2 regions of the Rhizobium cerradonense genome follow, and region 1 is predicted to be linked to the other one. Evidence: riboswitches for the same ligand, from Rfam matches in the RefSeq annotation. Region 1 holds a riboswitch; the other holds the start of a gene.

Region 1 (15,330 bases):
GTCGTCAACGTCACCGACAGCCCGCTCGCCAAGGAGGCCGATATCGTGCTCGGTCTCAACGCCGGCCCGGAAAAGAGCGTCGCCGCCACGAAATCCTTCATTGCCTCCGTCGCAGCGCTCGCCGGCGTCACCGCCGCGATCTCGGGAAACCAGGCGCTTGCCGCCGGCCTCGCCAAATTGCCGGAAGCGCTTGCAGCGACATCGGGGATCGACGGCAAGGCCGCCGAGGACGTGCTGTTCAACGCGACATCGCTTTATACCGGCGGTCGCGGTCCAGCATTCGCCATTGCGCTGGAGGCAGCCCTGAAGGCCAAGGAAACCTCTGGCCTGCATGCCGAAGCCTTTTCGCTTGCCGAGCTGATGCACGGACCGATGCGGCTAGTGCAGCCGGGCTTCCCGATTGTTGCCTTTTCGCCCGACGATGCCGCCTTTGCCAACAATGCCCAGGCGCTGGAGCGCCTGCAGAAGCTCGGCGCCACCGCCGTCTCCTTCTCTACCGCTCCGCTACCCGGCATCAACCTTCGCATGCCGACCACCGGCAACGGTTTGCTCGACCCGCTGGTGTCGCTGCTCTGCTATTATCGCCTCATCGAATCCGTGACGCGTCGCAAGGGATTCGATCCGGATAAGCCGGCTAATCTTCTCAAGGTAACGGAGACCATGTGATGGATTACAAGGTCTTTACCGGCGCCCGCGTCTTCGACGGCGAACGGTTTCACGAGGACAGCGCCTTGGTGACCGGCAATGGCCGGGTGCAGGCGATCACCGCCGCCAACAATGTGCCGGATAATGCCGAAGTGATCCGCCTTGACGGCGGCGTCCTGTCCCCCGGCTTCATCGACGCACAGGTGAACGGCGGTGGCGGCCGCATGCTGAACGACGGCCCTTCGCCGGAAGCCATGTATACGATCGCCGAGGGGCATCGCCCCTATGGTACGACGGCGCTGCTGCCGACGCTGATCACCGATATCGCTGCGACGACGACGGCGGCGATCGAGGCGGCGACCGAAGCCGTCAAGGCCAACCGAGGCGTCGTCGGCCTGCATCTCGAAGGCCCGCATCTGGCGCCGGCCCGCAAGGGTGCACATCTTGCCGAACTGATGCGCCCGGTCGAAGACAGCGACGTCAAGACCCTCATCCGCGCCCGCGAGGCGATCGGCATCCTGCTGGTCACCATGGCGGCCGAGCAGGTCACCGCACGCCAGGTACAGGCGCTGAACGAAGGCGGCGTCATCGTCAGCATCGGCCATAGCGACTGCACCGCGGAAGCGGCCGATGCCCGCTTCGACGCCGGCGCCCGTGGCGTCACCCATCTTTTCAACGCCATGAGCCAGATGGGTCATCGCGCGCCGGGCCTCGTGGGCGCAGCGATCGACCATCCCGCGCCCTGGTGCGGCATCATCGCCGATGGTCACCATGTCGATCCACGAGCCCTGCGCATCGCGCTTCGCGCCAAGCGCGGCGAGGGCCGGCTGTTCTTCGTCACCGATGCCATGTCGCTGGTTGGCACCGACCTTCCGAGCTTCACCCTGAACGGCCGCACCGTCTATCGCACCAAGGGCGGCTATTGCTCGAAGCTGACGCTGGATGACGGCACGCTTGCCGGCTCCGATGTCGATATGGCCTCGACGATCCGTTACGGCGTCAATATCCTTGAATTGCCGCTGGCAGAAGCCTTGCGCATGGCGACGTCCTATCCCGCGCGCTTCCTGCGGCTTACCGACCGTGGATATCTGACGCCCGGCGCGCGTGCCGATCTCGTCCACATCAATGACGGCATCGAAGTCACCAAGACATGGATCTCCGGCCAGCGATCGGCCTGAAACCGCAAACGAGAGAGGCACGGAATGACCGCAGTCACGGACAGCTATTTCTCCGCCCTCATCGGCCGGCTGGAAACCTTGCGCGAGACGCTCGCCGAGCCGATGGCCAAGGCTGCCGCCGTCATCAGCGCGGCGGCGCGCGCCGATCGACGCGTCTATGTCTTCGGCACCGGCCATTCGCATATGCTGGCGGAGGAGGTGCACTACCGCGCCGGCGGCCTGGCCTTCACCATCCCCGTGCTGGTCGGCTCCGCCATGCTGCACGAAGGCGCCGTCATCAGTTCGGTCTATGAGCGCACCGAGGGCCTGATACGGCCGATTTTCGAGCGCTACGGCATGCAGTCCGGCGATGTACTGATCATCGCCTCCAATTCCGGCGTCAATGCCGCCCCGATCGAGGCTGCCGATTACGGCCGCGAGATCGGCGCGACCGTCATCGCCATTACTTCCCTCGCCTACTCCACCGCTATCGCCAATGGCCGCCGGCGGTTAGCCGATATCGCCGATATCGTCTTCGACAACGGCCTGCCGCCTGGCGACGCCGTCATCGATCTGCCAGGCAGCGATTTGAAAGTCGGGCCGGCATCGACTGCGATCGGCGCCACGGTGTTGAATGCCGTTTTTGCCGAAGTCGCCGCCGAGCTTTGCAAGGACGGCGACCCGCCGGTCTATCTCAGCGCCAACATGCCGCGCGCCAAGGAAATCAATCAGCGGCTGGTGAAAAAATACCGGCCGCGCAATCCACATCTCTGATCCGTATCACTGCGCCGCGGCGTCGTGGGCTGAAGGCGCTTCCGCCGCAGCCTCCGCCGCCGGCCGGCGCCGCCTGCGCAGCACGACGTAGAAGACGGGCGTCAGGAACAGGCCGAACAACGTCACGCCGAGCATGCCCGAGAAAACCGCCGTACCCAGCGACTGGCGCATTTCCGCGCCGGGGCCGGTGGCGATCATCAGCGGCACGACGCCGAAGATGAAGGCGAAGGCAGTCATCAGGATCGGCCGCAGGCGCAGATGGCTGGCCTCGATTGCCGCTTCGACGGCACTCTTGCCCTCCTCCTGCGCCTGGCGGGCGAATTCCACGATCAGGATCGCGTTCTTCGCCGCAAGGCCGATCAGCACGATGAGGCCGATCTGCGTCAGGATATTGTTGTCCATGCCCCTGAGATGCACGCCGATGAGGGCAGCCAGCACCGCCAGCGGCACGATCAGGATGATGGCCAGCGGCAAGATCCAGCTTTCATACTGCGCCGAGAGCGCCAGGAAGACGAAGATGACCGACAGCGCGAAGATATAGACGGCCGTATTGCCGGTGTTCCTTTCCTGATAAGCGAGCTCCGTCCATTCGAAGGTCGTACCCGCCGGCAGGAGGTTCTTCGCCAATCCTTCCATCGTATCGAGCGCGGTGCCGGTCGAAACTCCCGGCCCCGGATTGCCCTGGAGGGGGACCGAGACATACATGTTGTAGCGTTGGACAAGCGTCGGCCCGGTCGTATCCCGAATGTCGACCAGCGTCCCGAGCGGCACGAGCGCACCGGTTGCCGAGCGAACTTTCAGAGCGAGAATATCCTCCCGGTCCATGCGATATTGCTGGTCCGCCTGCGCCCGTACCTGATAGACGCGGCCGAAGGCGTTGAAGTCGTTGACATAGGACGTGCCGAGATTGATCGACAAGGTCTCGAAGATATTCGGGATCGGCACGTTCAGCGCCCGCGCCTTGTCACGATCGACCGCGAGGAAATATTGCGGGCTATTGGCCGAGAAGGTGGTGAAGACGCCGCTGACCCCCTTGTTCTGCGCGGCCACGCCCATGAGCTGATAGGCCAGCGGGAGAATCCGGCGCATATCGGCATTTTCCCGGTCCATAAGCTGCATCTTGAAGCCGCCGGAATTGCCGACGCCGCGGATGGAAGGCGGCGGAATCGCGATGATGAAGGCTTCCTGGATGCCCTGCAGGCTGCCGTAGAGCTGACCAATGATTTTGCTGGCGCTCTCCCCGTTCTTCAATCTCTCCTCAAACGGTTTGAAGGGCGTGAAGATGACACCGGAATTCGAGGCATTCGTGAAGGTCGCGCCGTTGAAACCGGCGAAGGCAACAGCGTTTTCGACGCCCGGCGTTTTCCTGATGATCTCGGTCGCCTTCTGAATGACGGCGTTGGTGCGCGCGAGCGACGCTCCATCCGGAAGCTGTACGACAACGATGGCATAGCCCTGGTCCATGGTCGGGATGAAGCCTTGCGGCACGATCTTGCCCATGTACCACGTCGCACCCAGCAGCCCGACGAAAACGACAAGAGCGCAGCCGAGCGCGACCCAGGTCGTGACGAGATGGCTGATGACCCAGGAATAGCCGCTGCTCATCCGGTCGAAGCCGCGGTTGAAACCGTTGCCAAGAGCGCGGCCGAAGCGCGAGAAGATGTTATTCGATTTCTTATGGTCATGCGGGCGCAGCACGATCGACGCGATCGCCGGCGACAGCGTCAGCGAATTCAGGCAGGAAATCGCTGTTGCAACGGAAATCGTCACCGCGAACTGCCGGTAGAACTGCCCCGATATGCCGGGAATGAAAGCCGTCGGCAGGAAGACGGCGATGAGGACCAGCGAAATCGCCAGCACGGCGGTACCGACCTCGTTCATGGTCACGTGCGACGCCTCTTTCGGCGTCATCCCGAGCGCAAGATTGCGTTCGACGTTTTCGACGACGACAATCGCATCGTCAACGACGATGCCGATGGCGAGCACTAGGCCGAACAGCGTCAGCATATTGAGCGAGAAGCCGAAGGCCAGCAAAAAGGCGAAGGTGCCGATCAACGATACCGGGATGGCGACGATCGGAATAATCGCCGTTCGCCAGGATTGCAGGAAGACCAGCACGACGATGGCGACGAGGATCGCTGCCTCGAAGATCGTCTTGTAGACCTCGTTGATCGATTCCGAGATGAACTCCGTCGGATTGTAGACGATGCGATATTCGAGGCCCTGGGGGAAATCCTGTGCCAGATCCTTCATCGTCTTCTGGATATCTGCGGCGGCATCGAGCGCATTGGTGCCGGGCCGCGAAAAGATGCCGAGCGCAACGGCGGGAGCACCGTTCAGATAGCTGTTGGTGACATAGTCCTGCGCGCCGAGTTCGATGCGCGCCACATCCTGCAACTGCACGAGCCGACCGCTATCCGTCGCCTTGACGATGACATAGCGGAATTGTCGCGCATCGGAAAAGCGCCCCTGGGTCGTCACCGTATATTGAAAGGCATTGGTGCCCGAAACCGGCGGCCCGCCGATCGAGCCGCCCGATACCTGCACGTTCTGATCCCTCAAGGCCTGGACTATATCGCCGGCCGTCATGCCGTAGGCGGCAAGCTTTTCGGGGTCGAGCCAGATGCGCAGCGAATATTGCCGCTCGCCGAAGAGCTGCACGTCGCCGACGCCGTCGAGCCGGACGAGAAGGTCGCGGATGCGCGTGCGGGCGTAGTTGGAGATATAGAGTTGATCATAGCGATTGCTCGGAGAAAGCAGATGCACGACCATCATCAGGTCAGGCGAGCTTTTGACCGTGGTGATGCCGATGCGGCGAACCTCATCCGGCAGGCGGGGCTCGGCGATGGAGACGCGGTTCTGGACCAGAACCTGCGCCTTGTCGAGATCGGTGCCGAGCTTGAAGGTAATGGTCAGCGACATCGAACCGTCGGCGCTGGAATAGGAGGACATGTAGAGCATGTCCTCGACGCCGTTGACCTCCTGCTCGATCGGCGTCGCCACCGTATCGGCAATGGTCTGCGAATCCGCACCCGGATAGGAGGTTCGCACCACGATCGTCGGGGGTGCCACTTCCGGATATTGCGCGACCGGAAGCTGGAAATAGGCGATGCCGCCGACGATCAGCAGCACGATGGAAAGGACCGACGCGAAAATCGGCCGGTCGACGAAGAAATGGGAAAATCTCATTGGTCCGACCCCTGGACCGATGCCTGTGTCGGCGCCTCCTCGTTGGTCGCATCCGGCGGCAGTTGGACCAATTGCGGTGCAACCTTGACGCCGGGCCTGATGCGCATCAGCCCGTTGACGACGATGGTTTCGTCGCCAGTCATGCCGCTGCGGATGACGCGGTAGCCGTAAAGCTTCGGCCCAAGCCGCACGGATTTCGGCGTAACGCTGCCATCGGCACCGACGACGTAGACGACGCGCTGATCCTGATCGGCGCCGATGGCCTCGTCGGGAACAAGGACCGCCTTGTAACTATTGGAACCCGCGACCTGGATGCGCCCAAAAAGGCCAGGCTGCAAGACGAGATTCGGATTGGGGAAGCGGGCGCGCACACGGATCGTGCCGGTTTGGTTGTCGACGCGGTTTTCCGCGAAATCGAGCTTGCCCTTGAACGGCTGCTGGCGATTGTCGGCGATCATCACGGTGACATCGAGGCCGCCGCCGCCCTGCTGCAGAACACTGCCGTTCTTGCGCGCCTCATCAGCATAGGAAAGCAGCCGCCGTTCATCGACGTCGAAATAGAAGTCAATCGGATCGAGCGAAACGATGGTCGTCAAAACGGTCTGGTCCGCCTGGACGAGATTGCCGACCGAAATCAGGCGCCGGTCGATGCGGCCGCTGAGCGGCGCAGTGATCCTGGTATATTCCATGTCGAGCGAGGCACGATCGACAGCCGCCTGCGCGCCGCGGACATTTGCCTGCGCCGAGATCAGATCGCGGCGGCGATCGTCGAGATTGGATGCGGACAAACTGCCGGTACCCGCCAATGCCTGCGTGCGCTGAAATTGCGCATCGGCATTCGTCAGTGTCGACTTCGCGACTTCGAGGGAAGCCGTGGCTTCATTCAGCGCGTTGACGTAGGGCCGTTGGTCGATGACGAAAAGCAGGTCTCCCTGCTTGACTATGGTACCGTCCTGAAAATGCACCTCCTGCAGATAGCCGCCGATGCGCGAGCGCACGGAGACCTCATCGACCGGCTGGAAGCGGCCGATGAATTCATCGCTGTCGATGACATCGCGGACCACGGGCTTGGCGACCGTCACCGGTGCCGCGGGCGGCGCATTTTGCGCTAGCGCCTGAGATCCCGTGAGAACAGCAATTGCACAGCTTAAGAAAGCGACACGCGCCAGCGTCATCGGCATGAAGGAACCCCCTGACCAATAAATCACCCACGGCAAAAACTGCCGCGTCAAGCGTTCATGATGTCTGCCTGCAGCCTTCCGCGAAGGACCTACACCGCCAGCGGCGGAATCTCGTCAGATCTCTTCGGACTTCTCAATGCGTCGCGGATGACTGACGATCCGCGGCGTCCTCCAGCTCTGGAACGCCGTGCGTTGGTTTAAACGCAGAAGGGGCGCTCTGGACGTTTGAACCTGGAGCATCTGTTCGCTTGGAGGGGATATTTACCTGAAAGCAGGATGCTCTAGTCTGGTACTTTCAACACAATGTATAAACAGTTTATCGAATTCGACAACAGGGAATAGCACCGGCTGCAACCATCTGTTTTCTTTAATATACCGATGGCTATGAAAGGTTGATGACACGGTTTGAACCGCGCCTCAGCCCTCCAGCTCTTCCCGCAGCATCTCGAGCTCCAGCCATTCCTCTTCCATTTTCGTCAGGCTGTCGCGCAGCTTTTCCATCTCGGCCGCAAGGCGGTTGAAGCTTGCCGGATCCTTGGCGAAGAGGTTGGGATCGGCCATTTTCTTTTCGCGGGCGGCGATGTCAGCCTCGGCCTTCGCCATCTCCTTCGGCAGGTTTTCCAGGGCGAATTTCTGCTTGTAGGAGAGCTTGCCCTTACCCTTCGAAGCTTCAGCGGTGGCTGCCTGCGTCTCCGCTGCTTTCGGCTTCTCGGCTGCCTTTTCGGCTCGCTTGCGCTCCTCGATTGCGCCCTTGCGCTGAGCGAGCATGTCGGAATAGCCGCCGGCATATTCGATCCAGCGGCCGTCCGGCTCTTCGGGATTGGCAGGTGCGATGGTTGAGGTCACGGTCCGATCGAGGAAATCACGGTCGTGACTGACGAGGATAACGGTGCCGTTGAAGCCGGCGACGATCTCCTGCAAGAGGTCAAGCGTCTCGATGTCGAGATCGTTGGTGGGTTCGTCGAGGATCAGGAGATTGGTCGGCCGCGACAGGATACGCGCCAGTATCAGCCGGGCACGCTCGCCGCCGGAAAGATTCTTGATTGGCGTACGCGCCTGTTCCGGCTGGAACAGGAACTCCTTCATATAGCCGGTGACGTGCCGCTGCTCGCCATTGACCAGCAGGTTTTCACCGCGGCCGTCCGTCAGGTAATTGGCGAGCGTATCCTCCGGATTGAGGTCTTCGCGCTTCTGGTCGAGGGTGGCGATCTCCAGATTGGTGCCGAGCTTGACCGTGCCGCCGTCCGGCGGCAATTGGCCTGTCAGCATCTTCAGGAGCGTCGTCTTGCCGGCACCGTTCGGACCGACGAGACCGATACAGTCGCCGCGATGCACCCGGATCGAAAACGGCGCGACGATAACGCGCTCGTCATAGGTCTTGGTGATCTTGTCTGCCTCGATCACCAGCTTGCCGCTTTCCTGCGCGTCGGCCGCCGCTGCCTGCACCGTGCCCTGCGGTCCCTTATGGCCGCGATGGCGCGCGCGCATGTCCTGCAGCTCGCCGAGGCGGCGCATATTGCGCTTGCGCCGCGCGGTCACGCCGTAGCGCAGCCAGTGCTCCTCGCGCTCGATCGCCTTGCCGAGCTTGTGCTGTTCCAGCTCCTCGGCCTCCAGCACCTGGTCGCGCCAGCCTTCAAAAAACGCGAAGCCGCGATCGAGCCGCCGCGACGTGCCGCGATCGAGCCAGACGGTCGCCGTCGACACCTTTTCCAGGAAGCGCCGGTCGTGCGAGATCAGCACCAGGGCGCTGCGGCTCTTCTGTAGCTCGCCTTCCAGCCATTCGATGGTCGGCAGGTCGAGATGGTTGGTCGGCTCGTCGAGCAGAAGGATATCCGGTTCCGGCGCAAGAACGCGGGCAAGCGCCGCGCGGCGCGCCTCGCCGCCCGAGAGGTTTTTCGGGTCCTCCTCACCGGTCAGGCCAAGATGGGAGAGCAGGTAGGTAACGCGATAAGGATCGTCGCCCGGTCCGAGCCCGGCTTCGGCATAGGCGGCCACCGTCTTATAGTCGGCGAAATCCGGCGCCTGCTCGAGATAGCGCACCGTCGATGACGGATGACGGAACACTTCGCCGGACTGCGCCTCGACAAGGCCGGCGGCGATCTTGAGGAGGGTCGACTTGCCGGAGCCATTGCGGCCGACAAGGCAGATCTTATCGCCCGGCTCCACCTGCAGCCCGGCGCCGGCCAAGAGCGGCGCGCCGCCGAAGCTCAGAAAGATGTCGTCGAGTTTCAGGATGGGAGGGGCCAAGATCAGACTCCGCTGAGATCATAGGGGCGGGCAAGGACGATCGCCCTGCCGCTGCCGAGCGAAAGGCGCACAGTGCCTTCAGCCACATTGGAAATGGTGCGCGACGCGCCGAAGGGCAGATGGAAATCGCGCAGGGGATAGCGGGCGTTGTGAATGAAGAGACCCTTCAAGTCGCTGAAGCCCAGAATGGAAAACAGCGAGCCGGCCGGCAGCGCCAGTTCCAAGTCGCCCGGCAGCAGCGGCACGGCCTCTTCATCGCCCGAGGTCAGCAGCACGTCGAAACCTTTTTCGGCGAGCTGAACGCCATTGATCAGATGCTGGATCGCATGATCCGAACGTTCCCCACCCATGGCGCCGGCGAGGATCAATCGCTTTGCACCACGGTCGATCGCTTCCGACACGGCGATCTCGCCGTCCGTCGCTGCCTTTGCCTCCGGATAGGGCTGCTTGGGCACATCCGGAAATGCACCGTGCAGATCCGCCGGCGTCGAGTCGAAATCGCCGACCCAGAGCTCGGGCGTCGCATTGAGCGCCACGGCATGGCGCATGCCGCCATCTGCCGCAATGAAACGGCTGCCCGCGACCGCCGCGCGCAGCCGGTCCGTCAGGCGAAGCTCGCCGCCAAGAAGGATGGTGAAGGTGGTGGATTGGCTCATGTGCCAAGCCCATAGCGCAAAGACGCGTCCTAAGGGAAGAGCGCTGTTGGCAAGAACGGCGGTGTCAGCCGTTCAGCCGTCTGTTTCCTTGATGCGCGCCTGGAAAACCCGCTCGTAACCGCTGACGAACCGATCGAACAGCAGCGAGAAAGTCTCGATGTCCTCGGTCGACCAGTCGGCAATGATGCTCTCGATGACCGAAAATTTCTGCGCCTGGATTTCGGCGAGCAGCCTTTGGCCCAGCGCGGTCAGCACGACCACGATGCGACGCGCATCCGCCTGCGACGCCTTGCGGCGCAACACGCCGCGGGCGACCATGTCAGCGACGATGCGGCTTGCCCGCGATGGATCGATGCGCAGGATTTCGGCGATGGTCCCGACCGTGACTTCGCCGGCCTCTTCCGCGCGCCTTACGGCATCGATGACGTCGAGATGCGAAAGCTCCAGGCCCGGCGCAACGTTCTGGATGGCAAGCCGACCGATCATGCGGCGGCCGGTCATCAGGCGCATGCGGGTCATCACCTGCCCGATGCGCAACCGGTTTTCATCTTCGGGCAAGGGTGAGGCTTCAACTTCTCGTGTGTTCGTCGCTGATGTCATCATTCCAACATATCAGAGACGGATAGGAATTAAAATATGCAAACAGCATTCACTTGCCATTGACAGTTATATGCTGATAGCACATATATTGTTCCGGAACATTCGCTTTCGAAGACCTGTCCGAAAACGCCATGTTCCGCATTCAGGAACCGGGGCGTTCCCATGCGTTCGGTCGAGCGCATAGCGTTTCGGGCAAGCTCGGATTTCTCGTTCCATGGATATGCAGACCACGCCCACGCCACTTGTGGCGGATCATCGCCGCCGGCTGATTCTCTTCTTCTTCCTGATGACCGCCATGTTCATGGCAACCCTCGACAACCAGATCGTATCGACGGCACTTCCGACCATCGTCGGAGAATTCGGGCACTTGGAACGCTTCGGCTGGATCGGCTCGGCCTATCTGCTGGCCCTTTCCGCCTCGATGCCCGTTTACGGCAAGCTCGGTGACCTTTTCGGCCGCAAATATGTGATGATGACCGCGATCGCGATCTTCACCATCGGTTCGGCGGTCTGCGGCCTTGCAATATCGATGAATACGCTGATCGCCGCCCGCGTGCTGCAGGGCCTTGGCGGCGGCGGCATTCTGGTCTCGATCTTCTCCGTCAACGCCGATCTCTTCGAACCGCGGGAACGCGCCCGTTATCAGAGCTATTCCAGCCTGGTGCTGATGGCTTCCGGCGCCATCGGCCCCGTTCTCGGCGGCACGATGAGCGACCTCTTCGGCTGGCGCTCGATCTTCCTCGTCAACGTGCCGATCGGCTTTATCGTTCTGGCCGGCCTCGCCTTCATGCTCCCGTACCGCAAACCCGCCCGCAAGCCGAAGATCGACTATGCCGGCGCGCTCCTCCTTGCGCTGACGACCACCAGCATCGTGCTTGCCGCTGACGGCACGGAGCTCTTCGGCTCATTGCTTTCGCCGCAATGCCTCGGGATCACCGCCTTCGGCGCGCTCTGTGCGCTGGCCTGGGTTTTCGTCGAACGTCGCGCGCCGGAGCCGATCGTGCCGATGACGCTGTTCCGCAACCCGACCTTCGGCCTGCTGCTGATCATCTCGGTCACCAGCGGCGCGGTGGCAATCGGCATGGTCAATTATTTCGCGCTCTTCCTGCAGACGACGACCGGCCTGTCGCCATCCATGGCGGGCCTGCTGTTCATCCTGTTGACCGGCGGCATCGTCTGCGGTTCGCTTTCGGCCGGCCGGCTGATCTCGATGAAGGGCCGCTACAAGCCCTTCGCCATCGCCAGCGCCGCCTGCAGCACCATCGCCTTCGCCACGCTGGCGCATGTTCACGCCGGCACGCCGATCGTCTTCATCGGCGCCCTGATGCTGCTGCATGGCATCGGCATCGGCCTGGCACAACAAGTCCCGGTCATTGGCGTGCAGAATGCCGCAGCCAGCCGCGACGTCGGTGCCGCCACCGGCGCCGTGACGCTCTCGCGCATGGGCGGCGCCTCGATCGCCATTTCCATCTACGGCGCCATCATCGCCGCCAAGCTCGGCAATATCGGCGTTTCCATCCCCGGTGTCGCCAATATCGAGGAGCTGACGCCGAAGATGATGGCGGCCCTGCCGGACGCCACGCGCGAAAGCGTTGCCAATGCCTATGCGAGCGCCTTCAGCCCACTGTTCATGACGGCCGCCGCCATCTGTTTCCTCGGCCTGTTGACGGCGATCTCATTGAAGAACGTGCAATTGCCCGGCGCCGCCAAGAAGCTCGACAGCCAGGCGGCTGCGCACGCGGCCGAGTAAAACGAACGTACTGCAATCGACAGGGGAATCATTCCCCTTGTCATCGCTTCGTCACAGGAATAAACCTGCCAACGCTCTAACGGGGTGCCTTATGTCTTTCGAAGACATCTGGCTGAGAGGCTTTCACCGGCCAACCCGCGGAACCTGATCCGGCTAACACCGGCGGAGGGATTAGACGCGTGACAAAATCATGGCGCCCTTTTCCCGTTCAAAACGAAACCAACGAGGAGGCGCTGTCATGCCCAACCGATCGCTATTGTCACTGTTTACCGGCTTGGCTCTCGCCGCCGGCGCAACGCTTTTCGCCGCAGAGCGCGCCGAAGCTGCGGACAAGACGCTCACCATCTACACCTATGAAAGCTTCACCGCCGACTGGGGTCCGGGCGCCAAGGTCAAGGCCGCCTTCGAGAAAACCTGCGGCTGCACGGTCAATTACGTCAGCGTCACCGACGGCGTGGCGCTGCTTTCGAGGCTGAAGCTGGAAGGCACGGGCACCAAGGCCGACGTCGTTCTCGGCCTCGACACCAACCTCGTCGACGAGGCAAAGGACACCGGCCTGTTCGATGCCAGTGGCATCGACACGTCCAGCCTGAAGGTTCCGGGCGATTTCAAAGACGACGTCTTCGTCCCCTATGACTACGGCCATTTCGCCGTCGTCTACGATACGCAGGCGGTCAAGAATCCGCCAAAGAGCCTGAAGGATCTGGTCGAGGGCGATCCGTCGCAGAAGATCGTCATCGAGGACCCCCGCACCTCGACGCCGGGCCTCGGCCTGCTGCTCTGGGTCAAGTCGGTCTATGGCGACAAGGCGGCCGATGCCTGGACGAAGCTCAAGGGCCGCATCCTGACCGTCACCCCCGGCTGGTCGGAAGCCTATGACCTCTTCACCAAGGGCGAGGCACCGATGGTGCTCTCCTATACGACGTCGCCGGCCTATCATATGGTCGTAGACAAGACCGACCGCTATCAGGCGGCCGCCTTCTCCGAGGGCCACTACATCCAGATCGAAGTTGCCGGCCTGATCAAGTCGTCGGCGAACAAGGAGCTTGCCCGCGACTTCCTGAAGTTCATGGTTTCGCCCGGCTTTCAGGACACCATCCCGACCAATAACTGGATGATGCCGGTCTCGGCGACGTCCGAGCCGCTGCCAGATGCCTTCAGCAAGCTGGTCGTCCCGTCAAAGACCTTCCTGATGAGCCCCGATGTGGTCGAAAAGAACCGCAAGGCCTGGATCGACGAATGGCTGGCCGCCACCAGCACCAATTGATGCCGAGATGCTGCTGACGGCGCCGGAGAAAAGACATGCCATCGCCGGCGGGGCCTTCAGCCTCGCCGGTATCGTGTTTTTCATCGGCCTTGCCATCGTCACCCTGCTTGCCGCCGGCATCGAATCCGCCGACGGCAATCCGCTTGCCGATCCCTATCTTCTGCGCGTGCTGCGCTTCACCCTGCTGCAGGCAACGCTGTCCACCCTACTTTCTGTCGCCCTCGCCATTCCGGTCGCCCGCGCGCTGGCGCGGCAGCCTCGCTTTCCCGGCCGGCTCTGGCTCATCCGCCTGATGGCCGTTCCCATGGGCCTGCCGGTGCTGATCGGCGCGCTGGGCCTGCTCGGCATATGGGGGCGTCAGGGCGTTCTCAACCAGCTATTGACGGGGCTCGGCCTAGCGCAGCCGGTCAGCATCTACGGGCTGACGGGCATCCTGCTGGCGCACGTCTTCTTCAACCTGCCGCTCGCCGCCCGCCTGATGCTCGCCGGGCTGGAACGCGTGCCGGCGGAATATTGGCTAATGGCCGGTGGCCTCGGCATGCGCCCCGCCTCCGTCTTTCGTTTCATCGAATGGCCGGTGCTGCGCGGCCTCATTTCCGGCATCGCCGGCCTGATCTTCATGCTCTGTGCCACCAGCTTCACGCTGGTGCTGATCCTCGGTGGCGGCCCGGCCGCGACCACGCTCGAGGTGGCGATCTATCAAGCATTGCGCTTTGATTTCGATCCCGGCCGCGCCGTAGCCCTGTCCCTGCTGCAGATCGTGGTGACCGCCGCCATTCTCGGCGCCATGGCCTTGCTTCCAGCGCCGGACGATCACGGGCTGACGGCAGGCCGCGCCGTGCGGCGCATCGATGGAACAGTGCCCGCCGCCAAACTGGCCGACAGCACGCTGCTCCTGCTCGCCACCCTATTCATCGGCCTGCCGCTCGCCTCGGTGGTCGTCACCGGCCTCAAGGCAGATCTTCTGAGGCTCGTCAGCCAGGCGATCTTCCTGCAGGCAGCCTCGACCAGCCTCGCAATCGCGCTTGCCGCCGGCATTCTGGCGGTTCTCATCTCCTTCGCCATCATCCGCGCCCGCGCGGCGATAGCGGCCGAACGCCGGAAAGCGCCGGGCCTGCGCGCCCTCGCCTTCGCCTTGAGCGGCACGTCCTCCCTCGTCTTGCTGGTGCCGCCGATCGTGCTGGCGACCGGATGGTTCCTGGCGCTGAGGCTGTTTGGCGATCCCGCCCGATTTGCGGCGCTTCTGATCGTCGCCATCAACGCCCTGATGGCGCTTCCCTTTGTCATCCGCGTCATCGAACCGGCCCATGCTGTCCATCGTCGCCGCACGGAACGTTTGGCCGCAAGCCTCGGTCTTCAGGGCCTCGCGCGGTTGCGGCTAGTGGACTGGCCCGGCCTGCGCAAGCCGCTTTTTACGGCGCTCTCCTTCGCCATGGCGCTGTCGCTCGGCGATCTCGGCGCCGTCGCTCTCTTCGGCTCCGATAGCCTGGTGACACTGCCTTGGCTGGTCTACAGCAAGCTCGGCAGCTATCGCACCAACGATGCGGACGGACTTGCTTTCATTCTGGGGCTGATATGTCTACTCCTGACTGTCGCCGGCACGGCCGGTCAAGGCAGGCATGAGGACGAAGGCAGGCGGAATGACCGATAATCAGCGCACGGGACAACGGGGCATTATGATGGCCGGCGTCGAATTGCGGCTCGGCACCCATGATTTCCGCTTCGATTGCGAATTGCCGCAAGGCCGGATCATCGCCATCACCGGCCCGTCCGGATCGGGCAAATCCACCTTCCTCAATCTGCTCGCCGGCTTCGAGACGCCCGACCGTGGCCGTATCATGCTTGCCGGGCAGGATGTCACTAG
Region 2 (15,330 bases), on a different contig from region 1:
CACGTGACTTTGAAGTAAGGTCGTTCGCTTGAAGTTGCCGAGGCTCGCAAGTGCCGCGTATCTTACCGGAGTGATTAATCCATTCGAGGGCTGTCTGATATGTCGGTAATGTTGAATCGCCGGAATGTCTGCTTAGGTCTATCTGCCTTAGCTATCGGTACCTTCAAATCCAGCGTCGTCTTTGCTCAAGAGAAGGAAAATGTGAATAGCGGCTCGGCCGCCTATTTGTATTTCTCCCAGCCGATTGATGAAAAGTCTACGCTCGATCTTACGAGCGGCATCATAAATCTCAGATCAAAGGGTTATGGCACAATATACCTGATGATAAATTCCATGGGTGGAAATATCGCTTCGGGCATCGCCCTATACCACATACTGTCTTCCATGGACGTTCAAATTAATACGTATGCAATTGCCAATGTTGAATCGGCGGCAGTTCTTTTATTCCTGGCTGGGAAAGAAAGAATTGCAAATAAAGAATCTCTTTTTGCATTTCACTCCGGCCAAGAAACCTTCAGCAGCGAAAAACTGACCGCCGATCAAATCAATGAGGGATATAACGCCCTTGCAATCGATGATGATCGAATGAAGGAAATATTCGAGGGGCGGCTTTCAATCAGCGACAAGCAATATGCCGACCTCCTGAGCCCGAAACTTCGATTTGTAAGGGCACCTGAGGCATTAAATATGGGCCTGGCAACACGGATCGGCGAGGTGAGCATACAACCGCATGATGGGCTGTTTTTTGTTCAATCCTCCGGCGGCAAGTAGTCTTGGTGAAATGCCTCTTTGGCCGGGTGGCGTTCGTATGGGAGCTACCTGAGCGAGACAATGCTCCGCATAAACAGAGGCGAATTCTCAGCATCCTGGAAGCCGTCTACGGCAAGTTCAAATCTCTTGATCGGAGCAATGCATGCGCCTTTTCAAGTCCACGCTCCTGGCCACGTTCTGCTTGATGGCTACGTTCGCCCAGGCTGCCGGTCTTCGCTTCATCAGCGTGCCGGTTGAGCCCGGCCTTCCGATGCTACAAGCAGCCGTCTGGTCTCCTTGCGCCGAAGAGGCGGGCGAGGTGAAATTTCGCATGACGACGCTGCCGGCCACGGAGAACTGTGCCGTGTCCGGCGAAAAACTGCCATTGATCGTGATCTCGCATGGCTATGGAGGATCCTTCGTCAGCCACCATGACACAGCCGAGATGCTCGCAGATGGTGGGTTCGTTGTCGTTGCGCTCAACCATCCAGTCGACGCGGGATCCGGCGGCGATATGAGCCGTGCCGACACTCTTGCCCCGTTCGCGGAGCGTCCGGCCGACATCACGCGATTGATCGACTACATGCTCACCGCATGGCCCGATCATTCGAAACTCGACCCCGAAAATATAGGGTTCTTTGGCTTCTCGAGAGGTGGCTATACAGGCTTGGTTGTTGCAGGCGGCACTCCCGATCTTCGAAAGGCTCTTGCGCTCTGCCCGGAGAATTCTCCGAAGCCCAGTTGCGCACAACTGCAGAAAAACGAGATGCCGACACAATCATTCGCGCATGACCCTCGCGTGAAGGCCCTTGTCATTGCCGATCCGGCTTTCGGTCCATTGTTCGGCCCAGACGGCTTAGAGAACGTGAAAACCCCGATTCAACTTTGGGCGTCGGAACACAGCGGAGAAGACAGAACTGGCGGTGAAGTGTCGTTTGACTTTGTTTCGGCTATCGATCGCGATCTGCCGGCCAAGCCCGACTACCATATCGTACAAGGTGCCGGTCATTTTGCCTTCCTTACGCCCTGCACGCCGGATTTGGCTAAGAAGCGTCCGGACATATGCGGCGACAGACCCGGGTTCGACCGAGTGGCCTTTCACAAGGAGTTCAATTCCGCGGTGTTGGCGTTCTTCCGGAGGCACTTGGAGCACTAACCGGCCGATCTGATGGCCGAATTGGTCGTTGATGCTCTTGAAGCAGTTCTGGCCAGAAGTGGGGCGTCCGCTGCAGCAAAGACGCCTCTTCGTATCTAAATCGGGTCCGCGCAGACATTGGAGCGGTAGATGTCGGTCATCCCCAGCCACTGCATGGTTCTCGTTTCGGGTGCTTTGTTCAAGGTGATATCCGTGACCACCGCAGCACTGTCCGCCCCGTTCTCGAAGACGCCGGCAATGCGTTCCACGGTCAGCCCGCCGATCGCCACCAGCGGTATGCTGCCGATGCGCGCCTTCCATTCGCCGATGCGGTCGAGACCCTGCGGCGCCCAGGCCATGGCCTTGAGAATGGTGGGGTAGATCGGACCGAGCGCGATATAGTCCGGACGCGCCGCCAGCGCGATCGCCAGCTCCGCCTCGTCATGCGTCGAAAGTCCCAGCTTCAAGCCTGCCTCGCGGATGGCGCCAAGATCGGCCACCGCCAGATCCTCCTGGCCGAGATGGATGAAATCGCAGCCTTCCTCGATGGCAAGTTGCCAGTAGTCATTGATGATCAACTGGCATTCGTGGGCGGCGCAGACCGCCTTTGCCTGGCGGATGTCTGCCCGTATCTCGGCCAGAGTGCGATCCTTGATGCGCAGTTGCACCAGTTTGACACCCAGTGGCACCAGCCTTTCGATCCATGCGGCACTGTCGACGATCAGGTAGAAAGGATCGAGCTTCATGCGAAAACCGCCTTTCCGATTACGGGTGTCGAAGGCACTGCCATGTCGCGCGGCTCCAGCATACCGGCGCCGAACGCCTGCCTGCCGGCGTCGATCGCCTTGGCGAAGGCTTCCGCCATTGCGGCAGGGTCGCCGGCGCCGGCAACCGCGGTGTTCAGCAGTACGGCATCGAAGCCGAGCTCCATGACAACAGCAGCATGCGAAGGTCGGCCGATACCGGCGTCCACGATCAACGGCACGTCGGGAAAATGTGCCCGCAGGGATCGAAGTGCGGAAAGATTGAGGGGGCCTGCCGCAGAACCAATCGGGGCGCACCAGGGCATCAGCACCCGGCATCCGGCTTCGAGCAGACGTTCGGCGACGACCAGATCGTCCGTCGTATAGGGAAAGACCTCGAAACCCTCACCGGTGAGAATGCGCGCCGCCTCGACGAGTGCGAAGACATCCGGCTGCAGCGTATCGTGGTTGCCGATCACCTCCAGCTTGATCCAGTTGGTTCGAAACACTTCGCGGGCCATCTTGGCGGTCAGCACCGCCTCCGATACGCCATGGCAGCCGGCCGTGTTGGGAAGAACGCGAACGTCGAGCGCGCGGATCATGTCGAAGAATGCGCCACCGTTGCGACCGCCGACCGCTTCGCGGCGCAACGATACGGTGACGATCTCGGTCCCTGATCGCTTGACCGCTTCGGCGAGGACTGCTGGCGAGGGATAGCGCGCGGTGCCGAGAAGAAGTCGCGACCCGATTTGGCTTCCGTAGAGATCGAGCATGGTCAGCCTCCTTGCATGGGTGTCAGGATCTCGATCCTGTCGTTGTCGACCAGAATATGTCCGTCGCGATCCTCGCGATGAACGAGTTCGCCGTTGACGGCGGTTGCCAGCCAGTCGCCTTCGTAGTCGAGGGCGGCCAAAAGCTGCGAAAGCGTCGTGGCGGCAATCGTCTGCGCTTCGCCATTAATGATCAGGTGCATTGGAAACTCCTTTGCGTCGTCCGTTCGGAAAAGACGAGATCGGCGGCTTCTGCCGCCATTGTCGGCGCCAGCAGAAAACCGTGGCGATAAAGACCGTTGAGGTATGTGACCTTGCCTTCCCGCATTACTCGCGGAAAATTGTCGGGGAGGGCAGGGCGGATGCCGGCGCCGGTTTCGACGATAGTGGCATCCGCAAAGGCTGGATGCAGCGTATAGGCTGCGTTCAGCAGTTCCATCATCGAGCGCGCAGTGATCGGGCCGTCGAATTCGGTCTCGATCATCGTCGCGCCGACCATAAACAGACCCTCGCCGCGGGGGACGATATAGACGGGAAAGCGTGGATGCAGCAGGCGGACGGGCCGGGCGAGCGTGATCTCCTCCGTATGCAGATAGAGCATTTCGCCACGCACGCCGCGCAGATCGCGACTTTGCCCGATGCGGGCAGCACCTGTGCAATCAACGATATCGGAGAAATCGTCTTCGCTCACATCTTCGTCGGTAAAGACGACGCCCTCTGCCGACAGCAACTCCTTCAACGCACGCAGCACCTGGCGAGGATCCAGATGAGCTTCACGCTGAAAGAACAGGCCATGTCTGAAGCGAGTGGCGAGAGTGGGTTCGAGTGAAGCAATGTCGTCCTCTTCCACCCATTGATGACCTGTCGTGCGGCTGGCAAATCGCCTCAGCTCTCCATGGTCGCGGGTCGATGCGACGACCAGCGTTCCGTTGCAGACGACCTTGCCCGGCAGGATCGCTTCCCACCGATCGGCGGCATCGAGGCCGCGTTTAAGCACAGTCTCAGCCGCGCTTTCGCGCTCGCACCAAGGCGCGAGCATGCCGCCGGCGAGCCAGGAAGCAGCGCGAGCGAAGTTTGGGTGCGGGTCGAAGACGATCACTTTCGCACCACGGGCGTGCAATTCGCGTGCGACCGTGAGGCCGGCGACGCCGGCCCCCTTCACAAGGACACGCATGTCAGTCTGCCTTATGGGTTGGGGTGTCGATCGGCATATAGAGATCGCCGCCCTCACGGTATTTCGCCGCCATCGCGTCCAGCCCTTCCTTCTGCGCTTCGGCGCGGATGTCGTGCGAAATCCGCATGGAGCAGAATTTCGGGCCGCACATCGAGCAGAAATGCGCAACCTTGTGGGCTTCCTTTGGCAAGGTTTCGTCATGGAAGCTGCGGGCGGTGTCGGGATCGAGCGACAGGTTGAACTGATCTTCCCAACGGAACTCGAAGCGGGCGCGCGACAATGCATCGTCGCGCACCTGCGCGGCCGGGTGCCCCTTGGCAAGATCGGCAGCATGGGCGGCGATCTTGTAGGTGATGACACCTGTTTTGACGTCATTGCGATCGGGCAGGCCAAGATGTTCCTTCGGCGTGACGTAGCAGAGCATCGCCGTGCCGAACCAGCCGATCATGGCAGCGCCGATGCCCGAGGTGATGTGGTCATAGCCCGGCGCGATATCGGTCGTCAGCGGCCCGAGCGTATAGAAAGGCGCCTCGCCACAAACGGCGAGCTGCTTGTCCATGTTTTCCTTGATCTTGTGCATCGGCACGTGGCCGGGGCCCTCGATCATCACCTGGCAATCCTTCGCCCAGGCGATCTTCGTTAGCTCGCCGAGCGTTTCGAGTTCGGCAAATTGCGCCGCGTCGTTGGCATCGGCGATCGAGCCGGGGCGCAGGCCGTCGCCGAGCGAGAAGGAGACGTCATAGGCGCGGCAGATATCGCAGATTTCCTCGAAATGTTCGTAGAGGAAGCTCTCGCGATGATGGTGAAGACACCACTTGGCCATGATCGAGCCGCCGCGCGAGACGATGCCGGTCACGCGATTGACGGTGAGTGGGATGTAATGCAGCCGTACGCCGGCATGGATAGTGAAATAATCGACGCCCTGTTCGGCCTGCTCGATCAGCGTATCGCGATAGATTTCCCAGGTGAGGTCTTCGGCGATGCCGCCGACCTTTTCCAGCGCCTGATACAGCGGCACCGTGCCGATCGGCAGCGGCGAATTGCGGATGATCCATTCTCGGATATTGTGGATGTTGCGGCCGGTCGAAAGGTCCATGACGGTATCGGCGCCCCATCGGGCAGCCCAGACCATCTTCTCGACTTCCTCCGCCATCGATGACGTGACGGCGGAGTTGCCGATATTGGCGTTGATCTTCACCAGAAAATTCCGGCCGATGATCATCGGTTCGCTTTCGGGGTGATTGATGTTGGCGGGGATAATCGCCCGGCCGGCGGCGACTTCCTGGCGGACGAATTCCGGCGTGACATGATCCGGAATATGAGCGCCGAAGCTCTCGCCGTCGCGAATCAGTGCTTCGGCGTTGGCCTTGCGGCCGAGGTTTTCGCGAATGGCGATGAACTCCATCTCCGGCGTAATGATGCCGGCCCGTGCATAAGCGAGCTGGGTGACGGCTTTACCGTCCCTGGCACGTAGCGGCCGGCGTCGCCCTGGGAATTCCGGTGTGAGCCGTTCGCCGCTGACAAAGCCGTTGTCCTCGGGGCGGACATGGCGGCCCACATAGGATTCGACATCGCCGCGGGCGAGCACCCAGTCACGGCGCAGTTGGGGCAGGCCCTGCTCGATGCGGATCTCGGCGCCCTCTATCGTGTAGGGACCGGAGGAATCATAGACGACGACAGGCGGCTCGCCTGCGGTCGGATGGACGCTGATCTCGCGCATCGGTACGCGGATATCGCTATGGATATCTCCAGAAATATGGATCTTCCGCGATGCCGGCATCGGGCCAGTCGTGACGGTCGGGGTAAGATTCTTTGCGGCAATGGTCATGGTTTGAGGCTCCAAATTGCAGTTGGAGACCCAGTCAATCAGCCGGAATGATGGAAAGACGCCGGCACGGATTCCACGCATGAATCCAAAGCCTTCGAGCGCTTGCACCGTCCCTACGCCAGTATGAACTGGATCAGGTTCAACGGGTCACTGCGCCCACAATCGGCAAAGCCGTATTGTTCAGCAGTATCTCAGCCCCTTGCCGGGACCCCCCTGGTGAATGTCGGTGATCGTAAAGGGCCGCTGCTGATGATGTCAAGCTTGCTCTCATTGCGGCTCGGGCGTCGAGCGATATCTCTGTCCCGAGCCTGGCTGATGAAAGATGTCCGTATTGGCGGTTACAGGAGGAAATTGGCTTGACTGATTTGCTCAACCATTCTTAATAAACTGATCTGCTGGACCAACCAGTGGACCGGAGGGTGCGATGGACGAAAGTCCGATCTTAACCGAGGTGCCGAATATCGCGCGTGGTCTCGCCCGCCGGACGGCGCGTGACGTTATCGCTCAGAAGCTGATGGTCCTGATAGCAACCAACATGTTGCGGCCGGGCGACGAGTTGCCGGGCGAGCGCGAACTGGCAAGCGTTCTCCATGTCAGCCGCGAAACGGTGCGCGGCGCCATCCAGACCCTGGCCGCGCAGGGTATCATCGCGGTTTCGCATGGCAGCCGCAGCCGCGTTTGCAAGGTCGACCTCAGCCACATCACGGTGACAATCGCCTCCCCCAATGCAATCGACAGCTACGATCTGGAGTCGGTTCACGCGGCCCGTCTCCATGTCGAGCTCAAGGTCGTCGGCGACGCTGCCGAACGGATCGACGATGCGACGCTGGCAAAGTTGCAGGCTCTTCTGGAGGCGCAGCGGCTTGGCGGAGACGATGTGATGCGTTTCCTCATTTGCGACCGCGAATTCCACGTTGCGATCTATCGCGCCGGTGGAAACCCGCTGCTCGCCGACTTTGTCACTGACCTATACACCTACATGATGAATTACCGCCGCAACGCTATGTCCAAGCCGGGCGCTATCGAAGCGAGCTACGACGATCATCTATCGATCTACGAGGCTCTCGCACGGCATGACCGCGATGCCGTCGTCGACGCGTTCCGGCATCATCTGACGCGTATTTACGAAACGACCAAGGTTCTGCTGGCGACCGGCAATACCGGCAATACGGTTTGAGCCGCTGAGCATGAGGAGATCTGGCTGATATGCATGTGATGGTTATCGGGGCGGCTGGCATGATCGGCCGCAAGCTGGTGGAGAAGATTGGTCTGCAGGCAGATGTGCTTGGCCGCGGGATCGACAGGTTGACGCTTGTCGACGTTGTTCCGCCGCCGGTTCCGGCCGCGCTTGTATCCGTTTCCACGGCGATGACGGCCGATCTTTCTGATCCCGCGAGTGCCACCAAGCTTTCCGGCTTGCGGCCGGATATGATCTTTCATCTGGCGGCGATCGTATCCGGCGAGGCCGAGGCGGATTTCGATAAGGGCTACCACACCAATCTCGATGGCACGCGCTCGCTCTTCGAGGCCATCCGGCACGAGGGGCTGAAGGAGCCCTATAACCCCCGCGTCATCTTTGCCTCGTCGATCGCTGTTTTCGGCCAACCCTTTCCGGAGAAGATCGGCGATGATTTCTTCACGACCCCTCTGACGAGCTACGGTACGCAGAAGGCGATCTGCGAACTGCTGCTTGCCGATTATTCGAGGCGCGGCATCTTCGACGGCATCGGCATTCGCCTTCCAACAATCTGCATCCGCCCCGGCAAGCCGAACAAGGCGGCCTCTGGCTTCTTCTCGAACATTCTGCGCGAGCCTCTTGTCAATCAGGAAGCCGTGCTGCCGGTGGACGAGAATGTCCGACACTGGTTTGCCAGCCCACGTTCCGCAGTCGGCTTCTTCATCCATGCCGCACGCATCGACAGCAGCAAGATCGGGCCGCGCCGAAATCTCACCATGCCCGGACTGTCCGCGCTTGTTGGCGAGGAGATCGAGGCTCTGCGCCGCGTTGCCGGCGAAAAGGCGGTCAAGCTCATCCGCCGTGAGATCGACCCCACAATCCGCTCGATTGTTTCCGGATGGGCGACGGATTTCGATGCGCGGCGCGCAACGGCACTCGGCTTCAGGGCGGAAACCAATTTCGATGAGATCATAAGGATCCACATCGATGATGAACTTGGAGGGAAAATCTGAGATGGCGCAGCCCGCAATCGCACCAAAAACGCAGATCGCCCTTGTCACCGGCGGAGGTACCGGCATCGGCCGCAGCATCGCCAAAGCGCTGAGCGCGGAAGGTTATACCGTTGTCCTCACCGGGCGCCGTCATGATGTGCTGGAAAAGGCAGCCAGCGAACTCGCCGCCGAGACTGGCGGCACGATGCGGGCGATTGCCTGCGATATCGGGGCTCCTGAACAGGTCGCTGACCTCTTCGGCAAGATCAAATCCGAATTCGGCCGGCTCGATCTTCTCGTCAACAATGCCGGCAGCGGTGCGCCTGCGATACCGCTCGAAGAGCTCACCTTCGACCAGTGGAACGGCGTGGTGGCGGCCAACCTCACCGGCGCGTTTCTTTGCACGCAACAGGCTTTCAAACTGATGAAGTCGCAGGTGCCTCACGGCGGCCGCATCATCAACAACGGGTCGATTTCGGCGACAACGCCCCGGCCAAATTCCGCCCCTTATACCGCGACCAAGCATGCGATCACCGGCCTTACGAAATCGACCGCGCTCGACGGACGCCCATTCGATATCGCTTGCGGCCAGATCGATATCGGTAATGCCGCAACGGACATGACCGCGAGAATGAGTTCCGGTGTGCTGCAGGCGAATGGAGAAATTGCCACCGAACCGACGATTTCCGCCGAGCATGTCGCTCGCGCGGTCGTCTACATGGCAAGCCTTCCGTTGGAGGCAAACGTCCTGACCATGACCGTGATGGCGACAAAGATGCCGCTCGTCGGAAGGGGATAGGACGTCGAAATTGAATTGGTTGGCGTTCTGGCGGTGAATGTCTCGGAGGAGGAGATGACCGGCAGAGCCAAGAAAGTGACAAGTTCTGGGAGGGACTTTTATGGCAGGTGTCGAGTTTGTCGATGTCAGGAAATCATTCGGGGCGTTCCCGGTTATCAAGGGTGTGAACATTGAGATTGCCGACGGGGAGTTCGTGATCTTGGTCGGACCGTCCGGATGCGGAAAATCCACGCTTCTGAGAATGCTTGCCGGCCTCGAAAACATTTCCGCCGGCGAGATCCGTATCGGCAATCGTGCCGTCAACGGTGTAGCGCCGGGTGACCGCGACATAGCCATGGTCTTTCAGAATTATGCGCTCTATCCGCATATGTCGGTGGCGCAGAACATGGCTTTCTCGCTGATGCTTAAGCGCGCGCCGAAAGCCGACATGGATATGCGTGTCAAGAAGGCTGCGGAAATCCTGGGCCTTACCAAACTTCTCGACCGCTATCCCCGCCAGCTTTCCGGCGGCCAGCGCCAGCGTGTCGCCATGGGCCGGGCGATCGTGCGCGATCCGCAGGTCTTCCTTTTCGACGAACCGCTTTCTAACCTCGATGCCAAGCTCCGGGTCGCCATGCGCGCGGAGATCAAGGAGCTTCATCAACGTCTCGGCACCACGACCGTTTACGTCACGCATGATCAGATCGAGGCCATGACGATGGCCGACAAGATCGTCGTCATGCATGACGGCGTCGTCGAGCAGGTGGGAAAGCCGCTGGATCTCTACGACACGCCTGCCAATCTTTTCGTCGCGGGCTTCATCGGTTCGCCGGCGATGAACATGATCAAAGGCCGCCTCGATGCGGAGAATGGCAGCCGGTTCATCGCGTCGGACGGAACTGTCCTGCCGGTGGCAAATCCGCCCGCTGGCGCAAAGGGCCGGGATCTCGTCTATGGGCTGCGCCCGGAATACATCGCGCTCGACGCCAACGGTCTGCCGGCGGAAATCATCGTGATCGAGCCTACCGGGTATGAAACGCAGATGACCGTCAGGTTTGGCGGCAGTGATGTCAACTGCATCTTCCGGGAACGGATCAATGCCCGACCCGGCGATACGCTGCGCGTTTCCATCGACGCGCCGCATGTCCATCTATTCGACGCCGAAAGCGGTCGGAGATTGACGATCTGATACCGCTTCGGCGGGAAGCAGGAAAAAGAGGAGTTTTCCTGCTCGCCCGTCGGTGCGGAAATATCCGGCAAGGTCGGATGCGATGGTCGTCGTCCACCACACGGGAAGGTGGGCGCCGGGGGGATTTGCTCCCGTTTTCAAAGGAGGAGTATCATGACATTCAAGAGACGTGACTTTCTTGCCGCATCCGCGGCCGCGGCCGGCATCGCTGGCCTTGCGCCGCTCGGCATTCGCCCATCTTTCGCCCAGACCGAACCCAGCTACACGCCCGAAAAGGGCGCAAGTCTCAGGCTTCTTCGCTGGACACCCTTCGTCAAGGGCGACGAGGATGCCTGGCTTGCCAATACCAAGAAGTTCACGGAGGCAACGGGCGTCGAGGTTCGTGTCGACAAGGAAAGCTGGGAAGACATCCGACCGAAGGCCGCTGTCGCCGCCAATGTCGGTTCCGGTCCCGACATGGTGATGTGCTGGTTCGACGATGCTCATCAGTATCCTGACAAACTCGTCGACCTGACCGAACTCGGCAACTATCTCGGCAATAAATACGGCGGCTGGTATGACGGCGTGCGCGGTTACGCAACCCGCGGCGACAAGTTCATCGCCATGCCGTTGACGGCGATCGGCAATGCCGTCGTTTATCGCGACAGCCACGTAAAGGCGGCGGGCTTCAGCGAATTCCCCAAGGATACCGCGGGGTTCCTGGAGCTTTGCAAGGCAATGAAGGCGAAAGGCACGCCGGCCGGCTTCCCGCACGGCAAGGCCGTGGGCGATGGCAACAATTATGCCCATTGGCTGCTTTGGAGCCATGGCGGCAAGATGGTGGACGAAGGCGGCAAGGTGACTATCAACAGCCCTGAAACGCTGGCGGCCATCCACTATGCGATGGATCTCTATGCGACCTTCATTCCCGGTACGGAAAGCTGGCAGGACATCAACAACAACCGCGCCTTCCTTGCCGGGCAGGTATCGCTGATCGCAAACGGCGTATCGGTCTATTATGCGGCGAAGAAGGACCCGAAGCTCGCCGAGATCGCCGCCGATATCAGAACCACAAACTTCCCGATCGGCCCGGTCGGCAAGAGCGTCGAGCTGCACCAAACAAGCTCGTTGGTTCTGTTCAGCCATACCAAATATCCGGAAGCCGCCAAGGCCTATATCAAGTTCATGATGGAAGGCGATCAGATGAACGCCTGGATCCAAGGGTCGAGCGCCTATTGCTGCCAACCCTTGAAGGCCTTTGCCAACAACCCCGTCTGGACTGCCGATCCGGTCCACGCACCCTATGCCCGCGCCTCGGAAACGCTGCGCCCGAACGGCTATGCCGGTCCTCTGGGCTATGCTTCGGCAGGTGTGATGGCCGATTACGTGCTCGTCGACATGTTCGCCGCCGCCGTAACCGGCCAGATGTCGCCGGAGGATGCGATGAAAGAGGCCGAGCGCCGGGCGAACCGCTACTACAAGGTTTGATCCTTCGCGAAGATCTGCAGCGTGCCGGCAACGGCATGCTGCGACTGTCCATCAGGAGATAATATCATGTCGACTGTGCCATCCGGGGATATCACGCGCAGCCCGATCAGATCGCTCATGCAAAACAACAATATGCTCGGCTTCCTCTTCATGTTGCCGGCGGCCATCTTTCTGATTTGTTTTCTTACCTATCCGCTGGGGCTCGGCGTCTGGCTCGGTTTCACGGACACGCGGATCGGGCGTGCCGGGAGTTTCATCGGACTGGAGAATTATCAATTCCTGGCCCATGACTCCGTCTTCTGGCTGACGGTCTTCAATACCTTGCTTTACACCTTCGTAGCCTCTGTCCTGAAATTCGTGCTCGGCCTCTGGCTGGCGCTGCTTCTCAATCAGCATCTGCCATTCAAGTCGTTTTTCCGGGCGATCGTGCTGCTGCCCTGGGTCATTCCAACGGTGCTGTCAGGATTGGCATTCTGGTGGATCTACGATTCTCAATTTTCCATTATCTCGTGGTCTCTGATGAAGATCGGCCTGATCCATGGCCCGATCAATTTCCTCGGCGATCCGATCAATGCGCGCATCTCGGTCATCGTCGCCAATGTCTGGCGCGGTATCCCTTTCGTGGCGATTTCCCTGCTTGCCGGTCTGCAGACCATTCCCGCTTCGCTTCAGGAGGCGGCATCCCTGGATGGGGCCACGAGTTGGCAGCGCTTCCGTTACGTAACGCTGCCGATGCTTACGCCGATCATCGCCGTGGTGATGACGTTTTCGGTACTGTTCACGTTCACGGATTTCCAGCTCATCTATGTGCTGACCAAGGGCGGGCCGGTCAACGCGACGCATCTGATGGCGACGCTTTCCTTCCAGCGCGGCATCCCCGGAGGGCAGCTCGGCGAGGGGGCGGCAATCGCGGTTGCCATGATTCCCTTCCTGCTTGCCGCCATCATGTTCAGCTTCTTTGGTCTGCAGCGCCGCAAATGGCAGCAAGGCGGACAGGACTGAGATCGGGAGAACCTCATGAACACCAAAGCCAACACCGCCAATCCGGTACTCACCGATAATGTCGAAGGCATGGGCTATCTCAACCGCCTGCCTCGACGCATCGTCATGCTTTATCTGCCGATGGCGGTCTTCGTCTTCGTGCTTCTGTTTCCCTTCTACTGGATGGCGATCACGGCCATCAAGCCGAACGCACAGTTGACCGACTACAATAACTACAGCCCCTTCTGGGTGGTGGGGCCGACACTCGATCACATCAAGTACCTGTTCTTTGAAACGTCGTATCCGGGCTGGCTATGGAACACGATATTGGTGGCGGTCGGATCGACTGCGCTGTCGCTCTTAGCCTCAATCTTCGGCGCCTATGCAATCGAGCGCGTGCGCTTTACCGGCTCGCGTTCGATCGGCTTGCTGATCTTCCTGGCCTACCTCGTCCCGCCTTCGATCCTCTTCATTCCTTTGGCCTTTATTGTCTTCAAGCTCGGGATCTACGATTCCAGGCTGGCGCTCATCTTCACCTACCCGACGTTTCTTATCCCGTTCTGCACCTGGCTCTTGATGGGCTATTTCAGATCGATACCCTTCGAACTGGAAGAAAGTGCGCTGGTCGATGGCGCCAGCCGCTGGCAGATCCTTGTCAAAATTATCCTCCCGCTGGCGGTGCCTGGGCTGATATCGGCCGGGATCTTCGCCTTCACTCTCTCCTGGAACGAATTCATCTACGCGCTCACCTTCATCCAATCGTCGGAAAACAAAACCATCCCGGTTGGTGTTCTGACGGAGTTGGTGCGCGGCGACGTTTTCGAGTGGGGTTCGCTCATGGCCGGCGCTCTATTCGGTTCATTGCCGGTCGTCATCCTCTACTCCTTCTTCGTCGACTACTACGTTTCGTCGATGACTGGTGCTGTGAAAGAATAATGGGAGAGCGGCTGTCTCTTTCGCGACAGCCAACTTGGATTGAGCTGTACAAAAGACAGGGATGCACCGGCAGGCGCAGTCCCGATAGAGCGCATTGGACTACGTGTACGCCGTTTTAATCGGGTTGGGGTGGAGAGGTCGTTTCTCCCTCCGACAGCTCGCAAGCGAGCAGGATTGGATGGTCGAGGCCAGGCGTAGGCTGCTTGTTCAACAGGACCGCGACCGCCGCTGCCGCCATCTTCTGAATCGGCTGTTTGACCGTTGTCAGGCGCGGCGTTGTCATGCTGGAGAGCGGGATGCCGTCGAAGCCTACGATGGAAAGGGCTGCGGGTATCGGGATTCCCAAATCATGTGCCGCTCTCATGCAGCCGATCGCCTGCTGATCCGAGCTTGCAAAGATGGCGGTCGGGCGCTCGTAGCGCGCGCGTGCAAGCAGGTAGTTTCCTGCTGATCGACCGCTTTCATAGTCGAAAGCCGCCTCGGCTATGAGCGACGATCCTTGTATTTGCTTGCCATCATCGGACTGCCCCATTGCGTCGAGGTAGCCCTTGAGGCGATCATTGGCTGGTACGGAGTGTTTGGGCCCCGAAATGAAGCCGATGCGGCGATGGCCGAGCTTCAGAAGATGTTCGACGCCGAGACGGACTCCATGGCGGTGATCGGAGGCGATGCCGGAATATCCTGGCATAAGGCGGTCGACGACGACGATCGGCAATCCCTTCGGCAGCTTGATCGTGTGGAAATCGATGCTGGGAACGAGGATGATGCCATCCACCTTCCGGCTCATCAGTTGCCCGATGCGGTCTGCCTCCTTGGCCGCGTGGTCAAGGGAGGTCATGACAATGATGTTATAGCCATGACCTGCCGCCGCTTGTTCGGCGGATTGCACAAGTTCCGAGAAGAAGGGGTTGGTCAGGTCCGGAATAACGATGCCGATGAGGCGGCTGACCTTGCTGCGCATGCTTCTTGCAGACGGGTCGGGCATATAGCCGAGTTCTTCGATGATGCGCCTGACACGCGCTCTCAATTCATCCGTCACGGAGGGGTGATCGTTCAAAACCCTTGAAACGGTTCCGGTGGAAACTCCCGCGAGCTTGGCAACGTCTCGAATTCCGACCTTTGACATAACAGAAGCACATGTCCTTCATCTTCGCCTTCCGAACACCGAAAGGCGCCCGATCCGGGCTTCCAGCTAATGGTCTCTATCGTCTCAGTCAAAGGGCACATCTCAATTTTGTGCCGCTTAAGCTCCATAGCATAAGGCAAATGCGCACTCAATGGAAACGGTTCATCGTAGCGCATATCTGCAAGCAATAATTATTTCAAATTTCAACCGGTTTAGGCTCTCCATCAACGTCTTGACAACACTTATGGCCATTGCTACCCAATAGATGTTGGAAACGGTTCATT

The links. A riboswitch is a leader RNA that binds a small molecule or an ion and turns the genes downstream of it on or off. The one in region 1 is predicted to bind thiamine pyrophosphate.
Region 2: it holds a riboswitch for thiamine pyrophosphate, as region 1 does, so the genes downstream of both, thiC (phosphomethylpyrimidine synthase ThiC) here and thiB (thiamine ABC transporter substrate binding subunit) in region 1, are expected to answer to the same signal.

Annotation. Positions count from the first base shown of each region.
Region 1 is NZ_JAQJCK010000004.1:168,547-183,876, reverse strand. Features, by position in the region: gene PH547_RS11495 (SIS domain-containing protein) at 1-666, shown strand, start outside; gene nagA (N-acetylglucosamine-6-phosphate deacetylase) at 666-1,823, shown strand; gene PH547_RS11485 (SIS domain-containing protein) at 1,848-2,576, shown strand; gene PH547_RS11480 (efflux RND transporter permease subunit) at 2,583-5,765, opposite strand; gene PH547_RS11475 (efflux RND transporter periplasmic adaptor subunit) at 5,762-6,946, opposite strand; gene PH547_RS11470 (ABC-F family ATP-binding cassette domain-containing protein) at 7,364-9,193, opposite strand; gene PH547_RS11465 (thiamine diphosphokinase) at 9,196-9,849, opposite strand; gene PH547_RS11460 (MarR family winged helix-turn-helix transcriptional regulator) at 9,922-10,449, opposite strand; gene PH547_RS11455 (MDR family MFS transporter) at 10,664-12,199, shown strand; TPP riboswitch at 12,270-12,387, shown strand; gene thiB (thiamine ABC transporter substrate binding subunit) at 12,438-13,466, shown strand; gene thiP (thiamine/thiamine pyrophosphate ABC transporter permease ThiP) at 13,474-15,117, shown strand; gene PH547_RS11440 (thiamine ABC transporter ATP-binding protein) at 15,107-15,330, shown strand, end outside.
Region 2 is NZ_JAQJCK010000020.1:55,833-71,162, reverse strand. Features, by position in the region: gene PH547_RS28805 (ATP-dependent Clp protease proteolytic subunit) at 100-771, shown strand; gene PH547_RS28800 (alpha/beta hydrolase family protein) at 914-1,906, shown strand; gene PH547_RS28795 (thiamine phosphate synthase) at 2,002-2,631, opposite strand; gene PH547_RS28790 (thiazole synthase) at 2,628-3,401, opposite strand; gene thiS (sulfur carrier protein ThiS) at 3,404-3,601, opposite strand; gene thiO (glycine oxidase ThiO) at 3,592-4,572, opposite strand; gene thiC (phosphomethylpyrimidine synthase ThiC) at 4,574-6,400, opposite strand; TPP riboswitch at 6,493-6,625, opposite strand; gene PH547_RS28770 (FadR/GntR family transcriptional regulator) at 6,825-7,577, shown strand; gene denD (D-erythronate dehydrogenase) at 7,607-8,590, shown strand; gene PH547_RS28760 (SDR family oxidoreductase) at 8,592-9,368, shown strand; gene PH547_RS28755 (ABC transporter ATP-binding protein) at 9,469-10,536, shown strand; gene PH547_RS28750 (ABC transporter substrate-binding protein) at 10,690-12,003, shown strand; gene PH547_RS28745 (carbohydrate ABC transporter permease) at 12,070-13,005, shown strand; gene PH547_RS28740 (carbohydrate ABC transporter permease) at 13,021-13,920, shown strand; gene PH547_RS28735 (LacI family DNA-binding transcriptional regulator) at 14,036-15,046, opposite strand.